2 regions of the Sodalis sp. RH15 genome follow, and region 1 is predicted to be linked to the other one. Evidence: predicted binding sites of a transcription regulator. Region 1 holds the regulator's gene; the other holds the start of a gene.
What was found. The regulator Fur, encoded in region 1, represses iron uptake genes when iron is present. The targets are predictions, from matches to a motif close to ATAATAATGAGAACNACTATCAA.

Region 1 (5,889 bases):
CAGATAATATTTCCTGTAATTCAGAAGAGACCATTAAAATAGTCTTGCCGGTAGCAGCCAGATTACGCATCACTTTATAAATTTCCGCTTTGGCGCCGACATCTATACCACGGGTGGGTTCATCAAAAATAATAACTTCCGGTTCACAGCATAACCATTTTGATATCAATACTTTCTGCTGATTACCGCCGGAAAGTTCAGTGATATTTTGATCCACCGAACTGCATTTCAAAGACAATAATTCTTTTTGCTGCTCAGCTAATTCGCGCTCGCGCTCTTGGTTGAATAAACCCATGGCGCCCTTGAAACCACCATCTTTCAGGCTTTTACTGATGGCTATATTCTGGGCGATGGAAAAATTCTCAAAAAATCCGTTTTCGCGCCGGCTTTCCGTGATATACCCCATGCCTTTTTTCAAGGCGTCCAGAGGCGACGAGGGCGTGATATCTACGTTATGCAGCTTAACCCGGCCGGTACTGGTAGGCTCCACCCCGAAAATACAGTTCATGAATTCCGTGCGTCCTGAGCCCACCAGGCCGGCAAACCCCATGATTTCGCCTCTTTTCACCGTAAAGGAGATATGTTTCACCCGGCGTTTGTCTTTGCTGGTGATATCGCAGACTTCAAAAATGGTGTCGGCATCCTCCACGCCGACGCTCTCCTTCATGGCGCGGAACCGGTTTTGCAGTTCCCGCCCCACCATCATCCGAACGATATCGTCATTGGTAACGTCGGTGACCCGTCCGGAGGCCACGCTGTTGCCGTCTTTCATGACCGTGAACCGGTTACAGATCCGCCGGATTTCGTTCAGCTTATGGGAGATATAGACGATGGCAGTGCCATCTTGCCGCAGCTGATTCATTATCAGGAAAAGATAATCCACCTCGTTATAGGTTAATGAAGAGGTGGGTTCATCCATAATAATAACCCGCGCATCCAGCATTAAGGTTTTAGCGATTTCCAACATCTGCTTTTGGCTGATGGAAAGGTTACGCACCTTTTCATCCAGCCTGACTTTTAATCCTACCCGCAATAACATGATGGCCGCTTTGGTCCGCATCTCCTGCCAGTCTACCCGATTAAATCCCAAGGTCCTTTTAACCGGCAATCGGCCGATAAACAGATTTTCCAACACGGTAAGTTCATCAATAACGCTCAGCTCCTGATATATAATACCAATACCCAGCTTTGCGGCTATTTTATGATCCAGTCTATTGTATTCAATATTATCAATGGTGATTTTACCCGCCGTCGGTTCATAAATGCCGGAGAGAATTTTCATCAGGGTTGATTTGCCGGCGCCATTTTCTCCCAATAACGCATGTATTTCATGGGTGAAGATTTCAAAATCAACGGATTTTAATGCCTGCACGGGACCGAAACTTTTAGCGATCCCTTCCATTTTAATATATGGCGCGGTCATATCACTCTCCGGCGTATGCATGTTATGCAGATTTAATCGCTATTTGTCGGGATTATTTCGTCACTAATATTGAATCCACGGTGACAATTTTAGGCTGGGCATTCAATGCTATCAGCTTTCCGGATTTAACCGAGTCCACCAAAATAGCGAGGCCGTTGGCGCCGATTTCCGCCGGGTTTTGCGCTACGGTTGCGGTCATCATTCCCTCGGAAACCATCTTGCGGGCCTCCGGCACCCCGTCGGTGCCCACTACGAGGATATGTCCGGTTTGTCCGGCATTGGCCACCGCCTGGGCTACCCCCATTGCCATGGTATCGTTAGCGCAGTAAAACGCCTTGAGCTTGGGATTACGCTGCAGGACATTGGTGGCGACATCCAGCGCCTTGATGCGATCCCAATCCGCCGGCTGGCTGGCGACCAGTTTGATATTGCTGTCGGCTTTGAACGCTTGGGTGGCGCCGACACGGCGCGATTCACCGGAAGCATTGCCGGCCTTGCCTTCAATAATGGCCACGTCGCCGCCGTCTTTACCCAGTTTGCCAATAATGTATTTGGCCGCGCTGGCGCCGACGGTAACGTTATCAGTGGTAATGAAGGCTTCCACGTTGCCTTTGGCTTTGGTGAGGCTGTCCATATCGATTTTTTCATCGAGATTCACCAGGTGAATGCCTTGCTGATAAGCCTTGGCCACCGGGATAACCAGGTTTACCGAAGATAAAGGCGCAAAGGCGATGCCTTTATAATTTTTATTGGTCAAATCCTCGAACAGCTGTAATTGCGATTGAAAATCCCCCTCGGAGGGTGATGCGAAAATATCGACGGTTACACCCAGCTCCTTTGCCTTTTGCTCAACGCCTTGTTTCATTTCCACCCAATAGGGATTGGACAGGGTTTTCAATACGACTGCGTAATCGGCTGCCGCCCGGGCCGCCACGGTGGACAACATCAACCCGCAGGCCGCACTGCCGACAAATTTAATGAATTTATTCATTTTTATCTCCAAGAGAGAATTATTTATAATCACGCTTCAGGTACTGGGTAATGGCACTGGTTTTTTCCAAATTTTTATTAGCTAAATCAATATCCTGCCTGGCTACTGAAACAAAAAACGCATCCAGCAGGGTCAATTGCAGAATACGGGCCGAGGCATTCCTGCCCAGCAGCGGCGTTTCCGGGGCCGGTGAACAGATGTTGAAATCCGCCAGCCGCGCTATGGCTGAATTGCTGCTGTGGGTAATGCAAATAATTTTCGCCCCGTTGTCCTTGGCAATTTCCACCACCCGCTTGAGATCGGTGGTGCGGCCCGAATGGGACACCACCAGCGCCGCGTCGCCGGGCTGTAACAGGGATGCCGACATCATCATCAGGTGGGCATCGCGGAATGCGGTGCAGCGCAGGCCGATTTTCAGGAATTTGTGCTGAACGTCGGTACAAATTGAATTCGAGCCGCCGACGCCATAGAGTTCACGCTGGCGGGCATTGAAAAAACAGCGGGCGGCCTGCTGGATCTCCTGCGCATCGACAATGGCCTGGCCTTCAACGATGGTGCGTACCGTGAGGTTAAACACCTTATTCACCAGATCCTCCGGACTGTCATCCGGCGACAGTTCGGCGGTAATATCATGATCCGCATGATCAAAATATTCGACAATCGCGCTGCGTAGCTGCCGAAAACCGCTGAAGCCCAGAATTTTCGACACCTTGACAATCATGGCTTCCGACATGCCGAGGCTTTGCGCCACCTCTTTAATGCCGGAAATATGGCTAAGATTGCCTGGCGTTAAAAACCACTCCACGATTCGGCTTTCATTTTCGGTCATCCCTTCTTGCTTGATGCGAAGATAGGGAGCGATGCCGATACCTCGGGGCATGGCGCCGTTCAGTTCCGATTCAGTCATTTTCAGCTCTCTGATTATCATTGCTGACGGCACTATATCAACATAGGATGCATAACAAATATGCAGCATACTTCACGTTTTAAAATAATTTATAAAGTTAGTGCTTTTTGTAAAAGTAATGCCGGACATTGCTCATGGCGCCGTGGAAACGACACCGAAGCCTTACGGATAAAATATTATTATAATACAATAGTTAACATGTATTTTTAGCGAAGATTTTTTTTCGCTTGTGGATTTGAACAGCAGGAATGAGAATTGATGGGTGTGTGATTGTTTTAAATATTTATAATAAATTTTAATTCGTGAAGTTTCTTTTGCTGATGCGATTCCGCGGCGCAGGCTCAACGGGCTGTGGCCGCCTGGCCGGCATGAAGGGGCTGAGGAGCGAATGGAGTGAAAGAATTAACGGCAGCGGGATAAGAAACGGGGCGGCATCAGTCCAGGTGCCATCGGCAATTTGCGGAATAACCAAAACCACCCGTTTCAGCAGTGGTTTTCAAGCTTTGAACGATGCCCGGTGTCGCTATGGTTACTCTTTAAGGCTGTGCACCGCTTCGTCAACATCATGATCGTGCAGGGTCTCATCCTCACGGCAATTGCCGACTTCACAATGGCCATAAAGATATAAACTGTGATTAGTGAGTTTGATATTGTGTTTTTTAGCGATATCCCGTTGGCGCGCTTCGATAAACTCGTCACGAAATTCAATGACCTTGCCGCAATCAAGGCAGATCAGGTGGTCGTGATGATGTTGCTGCGTCAGTTCAAAAACGGATTTACCGCCTTCGAAATTATGGCGGGTGACGATCCCGGCGTCATCAAACTGATTCAGTACGCGATAAACGGTGGCTAAACCAATCTCCTCACCCATATCGATCAGTTTTTTATAGAGATCCTCCGCACTGACGTGATGGCATTCCGGATCTTGCAGCACTTCCAGAATTTTAAGTCTGGGAAGTGTGACTTTCAGGCCGGCCTTCTTCAATGCAATATTATTGTCAGTCATGCGGGTTTAGTCCTGTTGCTTTGATAATCTGATTGTAGGCTAATGTAGCCTATAACAATGGTCGGCCTGAAAAATGTAACGCCGTCTCATTATAGGACTGCCTGTGTAAAATGAAAACCGCGGCCTTTTTACAATGATAGTCTGTTTAAGGTGAGGCAAGTTTTATCACATTTCATTAAAATCGGTCTAACCGCCAGGCTATTGTACTGCTTTGTGGATGAAAGTTAAAAAATTGTATCTATCGATTTGAAAGGAATTATATATCAACAGCTTCAACCGGCCGTCAACGCTATGGACGGCACGGGTTTAGCCGGGAAACCCGGCGGCGGCTCAGCCGAGCTTGAGTTCGGCGCTGATTTGTTTTACCCAGGCGTCCACGCGGTCATTGGTCAGCTCTGGCTGGCGATCTTCGTCTATGGCCAAACCGATAAAATGCTTATCGTCCGCCAGACCCTTCGATGCTTCAAAATGGTAGCCGGCGGTAGGCCAATGACCCACGATGGTGGCGCCATGGGGTTCGATGATATCGCGAATGGTGCCCATGGCATCACAAAAATATTCGGCGTAGTCTTCCTGATCGCCGCAGCCGAACAGCGCTACCTGTTTTCCCGTGAAATCAATGTCTTCCAATGTGGGGAAAAAGTCGTCCCAGTCACATTGCGCTTCGCCGTAATACCAGGTGGGAATGCCCAGCAGCAGGGTGGAGAATTGTTCCAGGTCCTCTTTGCTGCTTTTGGCAATGTCATGCACTTCGGCAACATCGGCGCCCAGCTGCTTTTGAATCATTTTGGCAATATTTTCGGTATTGCCGGTGTCACTGCCAAAAAAAATGCCTACGCTTGCCATGAATTTGAAAACCTCTTAAATATTAAGGATATGGTTTACCAGACGATCAACCGGCTTTTCGGGAAATAATCGTGCAATAATAGCAGACCCTCACAGCGGGAGAAACTCGTTCAACCGGAGTTTTATCGCAAAAGCCGGTCTTTTCCGGTCCCGGACGGCGAGCCCGGCCTTAATCTTCCTTGCCGGCGGCATCCTGATGCCGTTCCAATTCGGCCAGCAGGATTTGTTCAATCAGCTCGCTGCGGGAGAGAGCGTGCTGAAAAGCCAGCTCGTTTAATGCAGCCACCGCCTGCGCATTGATTTTTAACTCAACCCGGCGCAGACCCCGCACCTTGTCCCGGCGCAATTGATTGCGTTTATTGATTCGCAATTGTTCATCACGGGAAAGCGGGTTGGTTTTCGGGCGCCCCGGGCGTTTTTCATCGATAAACAAATCCAGGGTGGTGCGGTCCGTTTGTTCTTTTGCCATAAGTCGTGAAGGGATTGTGCATCCAAAAGCGGGCGGGTAAGTCCTTGCCGGTAAACATAGCAAGCCATATTACCCCACCCCGGTGATAAACGACAATGATTAACACTGCCGGATGGGTAAACCGGCCGGTCGCGGCTAGCTCCCCAGGGAATCCGCCAGAAACCGCACAACGGCGCGCAGCGTCGCTTCAGGCTTTTGGGCATGCACCCAATGGCCCGCGCCGGCCACCACGTGGGCCCGCGCCCGT
Region 2 (5,889 bases), 1.1 Mb from region 1:
CGCCGCCCCGATCAGCACCGCCAGCAGTACGCGCGGTAAACGGATATTCAGCCAGATGTGCCATGTGGCATCGTTAAACGAAGTGCGCCACAATAACGGCAGGGAGATGGGTACCGCCCCCAGATTTGCCGCCGCCGCCATCAGCAAAATCAGCATAAACAGCAGCAGCAACAGACGGCGGAGCGTCATCGTATGGCTTCCGCGCTGCGGCGAAGCCGGGCGATGGCGGCCGGCGTTGACGGGCCGAAGCCCAGCAGCGCCATGTCATCCACCGCCAGCAGCCGATGCTGTTTACCGGCGGGGGTCATCGCCAGTCCGGGCAATCGCCAGAGCTGCGCCTCGCCGCCGAGGGCGTCGATGCCGTCGCGGCTTATGACCACCAGATCCGGCGCGCTGGCGATAACCCCTTCCTGGGACAGGGTTTGATAATGAACAAATCCCTGCATGGCGTTTTGCAGACCGGCGGCGTGAATGGCCGCATCGGCCGCGGTCTGTTGGCCGGCCGCCATGGCCGTCATCCCGCTGTGGCTGAGAATAAACAGCACTTTCACCGGCAGCGGCGACGCAGGAATGGCGGCCAGTTGCCCCTGCACCTGTTGTTGCAGCGCCTTGCCCTGCCCAGGACGGTTCAACGCATCGGCCACCACCGCAATCTTGTGGGCAATGGCCGAGGCAAAAGCGTCTCCCGGCACTGTGACCACTTTCACGCCGTTGTCCGCCAATTGTTCCAGCACCAGGGAGGGCTTGGCCTGCTCGCTCACCAGCACCAGCGTCGGCCGCATGGCCAGGATCCCTTCCGCGTTCAGCTGCCGCAAATAGCCGATATCGGGTAAAGTCTTCACCTTTTCCGGCTGCAGACTGGTGCTGTCCCGCGCCACGACTTCGTCGCCGGCGCCGAGATCAAACACGATTTCGGTGACATCGCCGCCGATGGTGACGATACGCGGCGCCGCCAGCAGGGAGCAGGGCAACGCCAGTAGGACCAGCAGCCAGCCTTTCATGCCGCCGCTCCCCGGGCGGTCAATAACCCGATTTGCGACCGCCACCGCGTTTGCTCCGGCTGTCCTTCGCTGCGCTGGCCGAAAAGCTGTGCTATCTGCGTGCCGTCGGCGGCAAACAGTTCCAGGCTGGTGACCACGCCGCCGCCGGTGGGTTTGCGGGTGACCCAGCTTTCCGCGATCCGGTCTTCCATCAGGTGCAGGGTAAACTCGGTGTTAAAGACGTTGATCCAGTTCTGCCAGGGGGTCACTTTCTCTATCACGCCGGTAAAGATCTGCACGCAGCCCCGGTTGCCGACAAAAATCATGATTTCGTTGCCGTCCTGCCGCGCCGCCTCAAGAATTTCCCTCAGCGCCTGGTTGTCCACCCGGCAGGCCAGATCTTCGGATACGGCGCGGAACGCCTGCTGACGCGTCAGGTTATGCCGCTTGAGCAGGTTGAAAAACTGATGGACATCGGTCATCTCCCGCCACTCCCGCTCCAGCTGCGGCGGGGCCTTGGCCTGTTCATTGGCGGCGGGCGGGGGAGCGAGGACCAGCGGCGGATTGTCCGCCGAGGAGAACCGGCCGATGCATCGATCCCAGTCCGCCATGCGGGTCTGCGCGGTGGCATAGACTTTCAGCACCGCGTCGCCGTGACCATCGTAAAACTGAATGCTTTGACGCTCACCCCGCGCCGTTTGCTCGTTGACAAAAAATGCGCTGGCCCACTGCGCGGGAAACAGTCGCAGATCCAACCCCCGCGGATTGAGCACCAGCCCGCCGTGCTCACCTATCCGCCAGTGCTGATAACGGCCAATCTGTTCATGTACCGCGTACTCATTACGGGTAATGGACTTGGTCTCATCCACGGCCTCCAGGGCCGCCAGCATCGCGGGCACATCAAGGCGAAGCCGTCTGGCTTCGGCGCCGACGCGGGCATGGGTCAGCTCTGCCTCGCTGATATTCATCAGCCGCGCCACATCGCGGGCGTATTTATGCGGATGCAGCGCTTTGAGTTGCAGATAGGTCTGATAGCGATGGTTCATGACAACGTCCTTTATTCATAGGGACCGTCGCAACGGACGGTAAATGGCTCAATGAATATCATTAACCGGCAGCCTCTGAGGGCAACGCCGGCAGTAAAAAAAGGCAAATGTTATGGGAATGTTTCAAGATAATAATTTTAATGATAATGATTACAATTATCATTGTCAATCTCGGCCATCGTAAGAAATCAGTGGGGATATCGACAGGAGAGTGTAGTGATAACGCTAAAAAACCGTAACATGCGCTTTAGCTAAGCTCTTAGATTATCAGTCTATTCTTGTCATGGAGCGCGCAAGGCTCCGTCGCGGCGTGAAAAGTATCTCAGATCAATAAAGGGCTTTTTAACGCCCGGTTAAAGGAGAATCCTCTTGCAATCAGGGACATTAATAATAATGATTATCATTCAATTTCCATAAAATATGATTGGATAACAAGATGTCGATGGATTTAACCCCTTTCTTTGCCCGAGAAGGCCAACAGCCGTTCGATAACCGGGTGATGGCGATGCCCTGGCGCAATCAACGCCCGCTGGACGGCGACAGTATCAGCCAGGGATGGCGGCAATTACGGCAACGCACGCTGCCGGCGCGTAAGCGTCTGCTTTATATCCATATTCCGTTCTGTGCCACTCATTGCTCGTTTTGCGGGTTTTATCAAAACCCGTTGAAATCGGACAGTACCGCCGTCTATACCGAGTGTTTATTGAGTGAACTGCAGCTGGAAGCGGACAGCCCGTTGCACCAGTCCGCACCCATCCACGGGGTCTATCTGGGGGGCGGTACGCCCACCGCGCTCACCGCCGCCGAGTTGAACAGGGTGATTCGCCGCATTCGCCACAGTCTGCCCCTGGCGCCGGATTGCGAAATTACCGTCGAAGGCCGTGTCCTCAATGTTGATGATGAACGCCTGGATGCCTGTCTGGATGCGGGCGTCAACCGATTCTCCATCGGCATCCAGACATTCGACACCCGCATCCGCCGCCGGATGGGGCGCATCTCCGATGGCGAGACGGCCATCGCGTTCCTTGAACGGCTATGCCGGCGCGATCGGGCGGCGGTGGTGTGCGATCTTCTGTTCGGGCTGCCGGGGCAAACATTGTCAAGCTGGCGGGATGACCTGAAGATTATCAGTGAATTACCCTTGGATGGCGTGGATTTGTATGCCCTGAATGTATTGGCCGGCACGCCGCTGTATAAAGCGGTGGAAAATGGACGGACCACCCTGCCGGATGTGACGGAGCGATTGGCCTTTTACCGTGCCGGCGCCGATGTGCTGGCCGGGCAGGGGTGGCATCAGCTAAGCAACAGCCACTGGGCGAAGACCAGTCGTGAACGTAATTTGTACAACCTGCTGATCAAGCAGGGCGCGGATTACCTGGCGTTGGGCAGCGGCGCCGGCGGCAGCCTGGACGGACAGGCCTATATGCTGGAACGTAATCTGGAACGCTACTATCAGCGGGTCCGGCTAGGAGAAAAACCCATCGCCATGATGACGGCTCCCCATGCGCCTGAACCCTGGCAGCACCAGCTTCAGGGCGGCATCGAAACCGGCCGGGTGGCGCTATCCGCCTTGACCGACCACAGCGATGCCTTGCGCCCGCTGCTGAGCCAGTGGCAGCGGGCGGGGCTTATCGTGGACGACTCTTCCTGTATGCGCCTGACGGTGGACGGCCGTTTTTGGGCCAATAATCTATTACAGGCATTGCGGCTGCTGATACCGCGGCTGGCAGACGAAGCGGATCGGTAGGCCTCTGCCAGCGAGAGGGCACCAGCGCCGGATACATCACAAATGATGTCTGAATGTAACCATTGTTGTTTTATCGATAAGTAACGGCAAGAAAACGGTAAGCGTAAAAAAATCGTCTTTGAGATTGATATTGAAAATCATTATCATTACTATCTTTCATCTCAGACACGTCATTTAGAAAATAGATCTTGCCGGCCATCACCGGACGTAGAGAAATATTGCCATTATCCTTTTAATAATTGTGGCAATAACAAAATAACCTTTATCTTGATAAGAGATTTTAATTTTTTTGGGAATGGTAATTTTAATACTGATAGCAATGGCTGAGCACCCTATAATCACTATAGATTGTGAGAGAATTATATGCTTCCGCCAAGTAAAAAAAGGATGCGCGTCAATTTCAATAAATTCTTTCTGACGAGCGTATTAACCGGTGCCATTGTAAGTGTATTATCAACGGAAAGTTATGCCGACAATAATGACGCCCTTATTCTTAATACACAGGACGCTACGGCCAAAGAGAACAATAAACCGGCCGCGCCGGAACAATCGGCTATTAAACAGCAAAATCATGAAACGCTTACCGTCACCGCGCCGCGTATCAAAAATAAGGCCGGGTCCCAGACAACCCTGAGCGCCGCCGAGCTGCAAAAAAACGGCGGTACTGATTTCGGCACTATCATGCGCTATCAGCCGCTTATCAGCGCCACGGGTGCCAGCGGCGGATCCGGCGCCGGAAAAAGCGGCTTCGATCGCGGCGGTTACACCGGCTATAATATCCGCGGGCTTGAGAGCAACCGTGTCGGCATCGATGTGGACGGTATTCCGCAGCCGGATGCCACCAGCCGCGGTTACGTCGGCCGCGCAGGATTAAATACGTTCGGTATCGGCCGCGATTATATCGACCCCTATATGTATGGCAACGTGGATATTCAGTCCGGCGCGACCTCCATTGATAACCCCAATATTTATATTGGCGGGGCCGTCTCTTTTAACCCAAAGTCTGCTGATTATTATCTTTCCCCCACCCGGCAAACCTATTTTGGCTACCAGAGCGATTATGATTCTTCCAATCGCAGCTGGCATAACGGCATTACCGCCGCCGGCGGCGACGAAACGTTACGCGGGATCTTTGTTTACAGCCGCCGGGATGGTCAGCAGACCCGCAATAACAGCGGTACCGTGGATGCCTATCCGGCCAACTGGCATTCCGATGCCTTTATGACGTCCGGTATCTGGCAGCCCAACGATCAGCATAAACTGACCGGGACTTTCGATTATTATAATAAGACCAACCACACCCATTATGATGGCTGGAATTCAGCGGGAAGCGCCATTATCGGCACCACGGATCAGACCAGCCAGACCCGCCGCTACGGCGTCAGCCTGAAAGACGACTGGACGCCGTTTAACGACATTATCGACAGCATGTCTTCGAAGCTCTATTACCAGCATACTGAGGCCCATGACTGGACTTATATGCCTGAAAGCACCACCAGCATGGAAACGGTCTTATCCAATTACGATACGGATACCGTAGGTTTTAATAATGCGCTGGCCAAAACCCTGGGGCGCCATGACCTGAGCGCCGGGGTGAACGCCAGCCTGACAACCACGAAACGGCCCTTCACCCAGGTGCCCGCCCAGAGCGTCTATAACATCATTATGCAACCCCAGGCGGACAGCAAAACCACTGCGCTGGGGGCCTTTGCCCAAGATCAAATCAACTTTGATCTTGGCGGTAAGCATTTTGCCATTATTCCCGGCGTACGGGTGGCTCATCAGTCCACCAAACCGCAGAATCTTTCCAGCCTGGCCAGCGGCAGCACGGCCTTGGACGAGTCTGAACTGGCGTCGCTGTATGGCAAGAGTAATTCTGACACTCAGGTATTGCCGTCACTGGTTTTTCAATATGATCTTACGCCGCGCCTGATGACCTATTTGCAGTATAAACGAGGCGCACAGTTCCCGAATCCCAGCCAGCTGTACAGTTCCTGGAATCTGGGGTCGAGTTATGCCGGCACGTCACAATATGCCCTGATCGGGAATCCCGACCTGAAAACCGAAACCAGCAACAACCTGGAGTGGGGAGTAAAAGGAGAGGTGGCTGACGGGG

Region 2: a site for Fur is predicted at 3,904-3,926, ahead of ACL2XO_RS13635 (TonB-dependent receptor domain-containing protein). Genes of this name have one in related genera too.

Annotation. Positions count from the first base shown of each region.
Region 1 is NZ_CP178738.1:1,868,132-1,874,020, forward strand. It holds gene alsA (D-allose ABC transporter ATP-binding protein AlsA) at 1-1,423, opposite strand, end outside; gene alsB (D-allose transporter substrate-binding protein) at 1,476-2,414, opposite strand; gene alsR (transcriptional repressor AlsR) at 2,434-3,321, opposite strand; gene fur (ferric iron uptake transcriptional regulator) at 3,851-4,327, opposite strand; gene fldA (flavodoxin FldA) at 4,658-5,173, opposite strand; gene ybfE (LexA regulated protein) at 5,343-5,642, opposite strand; gene ACL2XO_RS08790 (alpha/beta fold hydrolase) at 5,778-5,889, opposite strand, start outside.
Region 2 is NZ_CP178738.1:2,959,935-2,965,823, forward strand. It holds gene ACL2XO_RS13615 (FecCD family ABC transporter permease) at 1-189, opposite strand, end outside; gene ACL2XO_RS13620 (heme/hemin ABC transporter substrate-binding protein) at 186-1,001, opposite strand; gene ACL2XO_RS13625 (hemin-degrading factor) at 998-2,026, opposite strand; gene hutW (heme anaerobic degradation radical SAM methyltransferase ChuW/HutW) at 2,463-3,773, shown strand; gene ACL2XO_RS13635 (TonB-dependent receptor domain-containing protein) at 4,161-5,889, shown strand, end outside.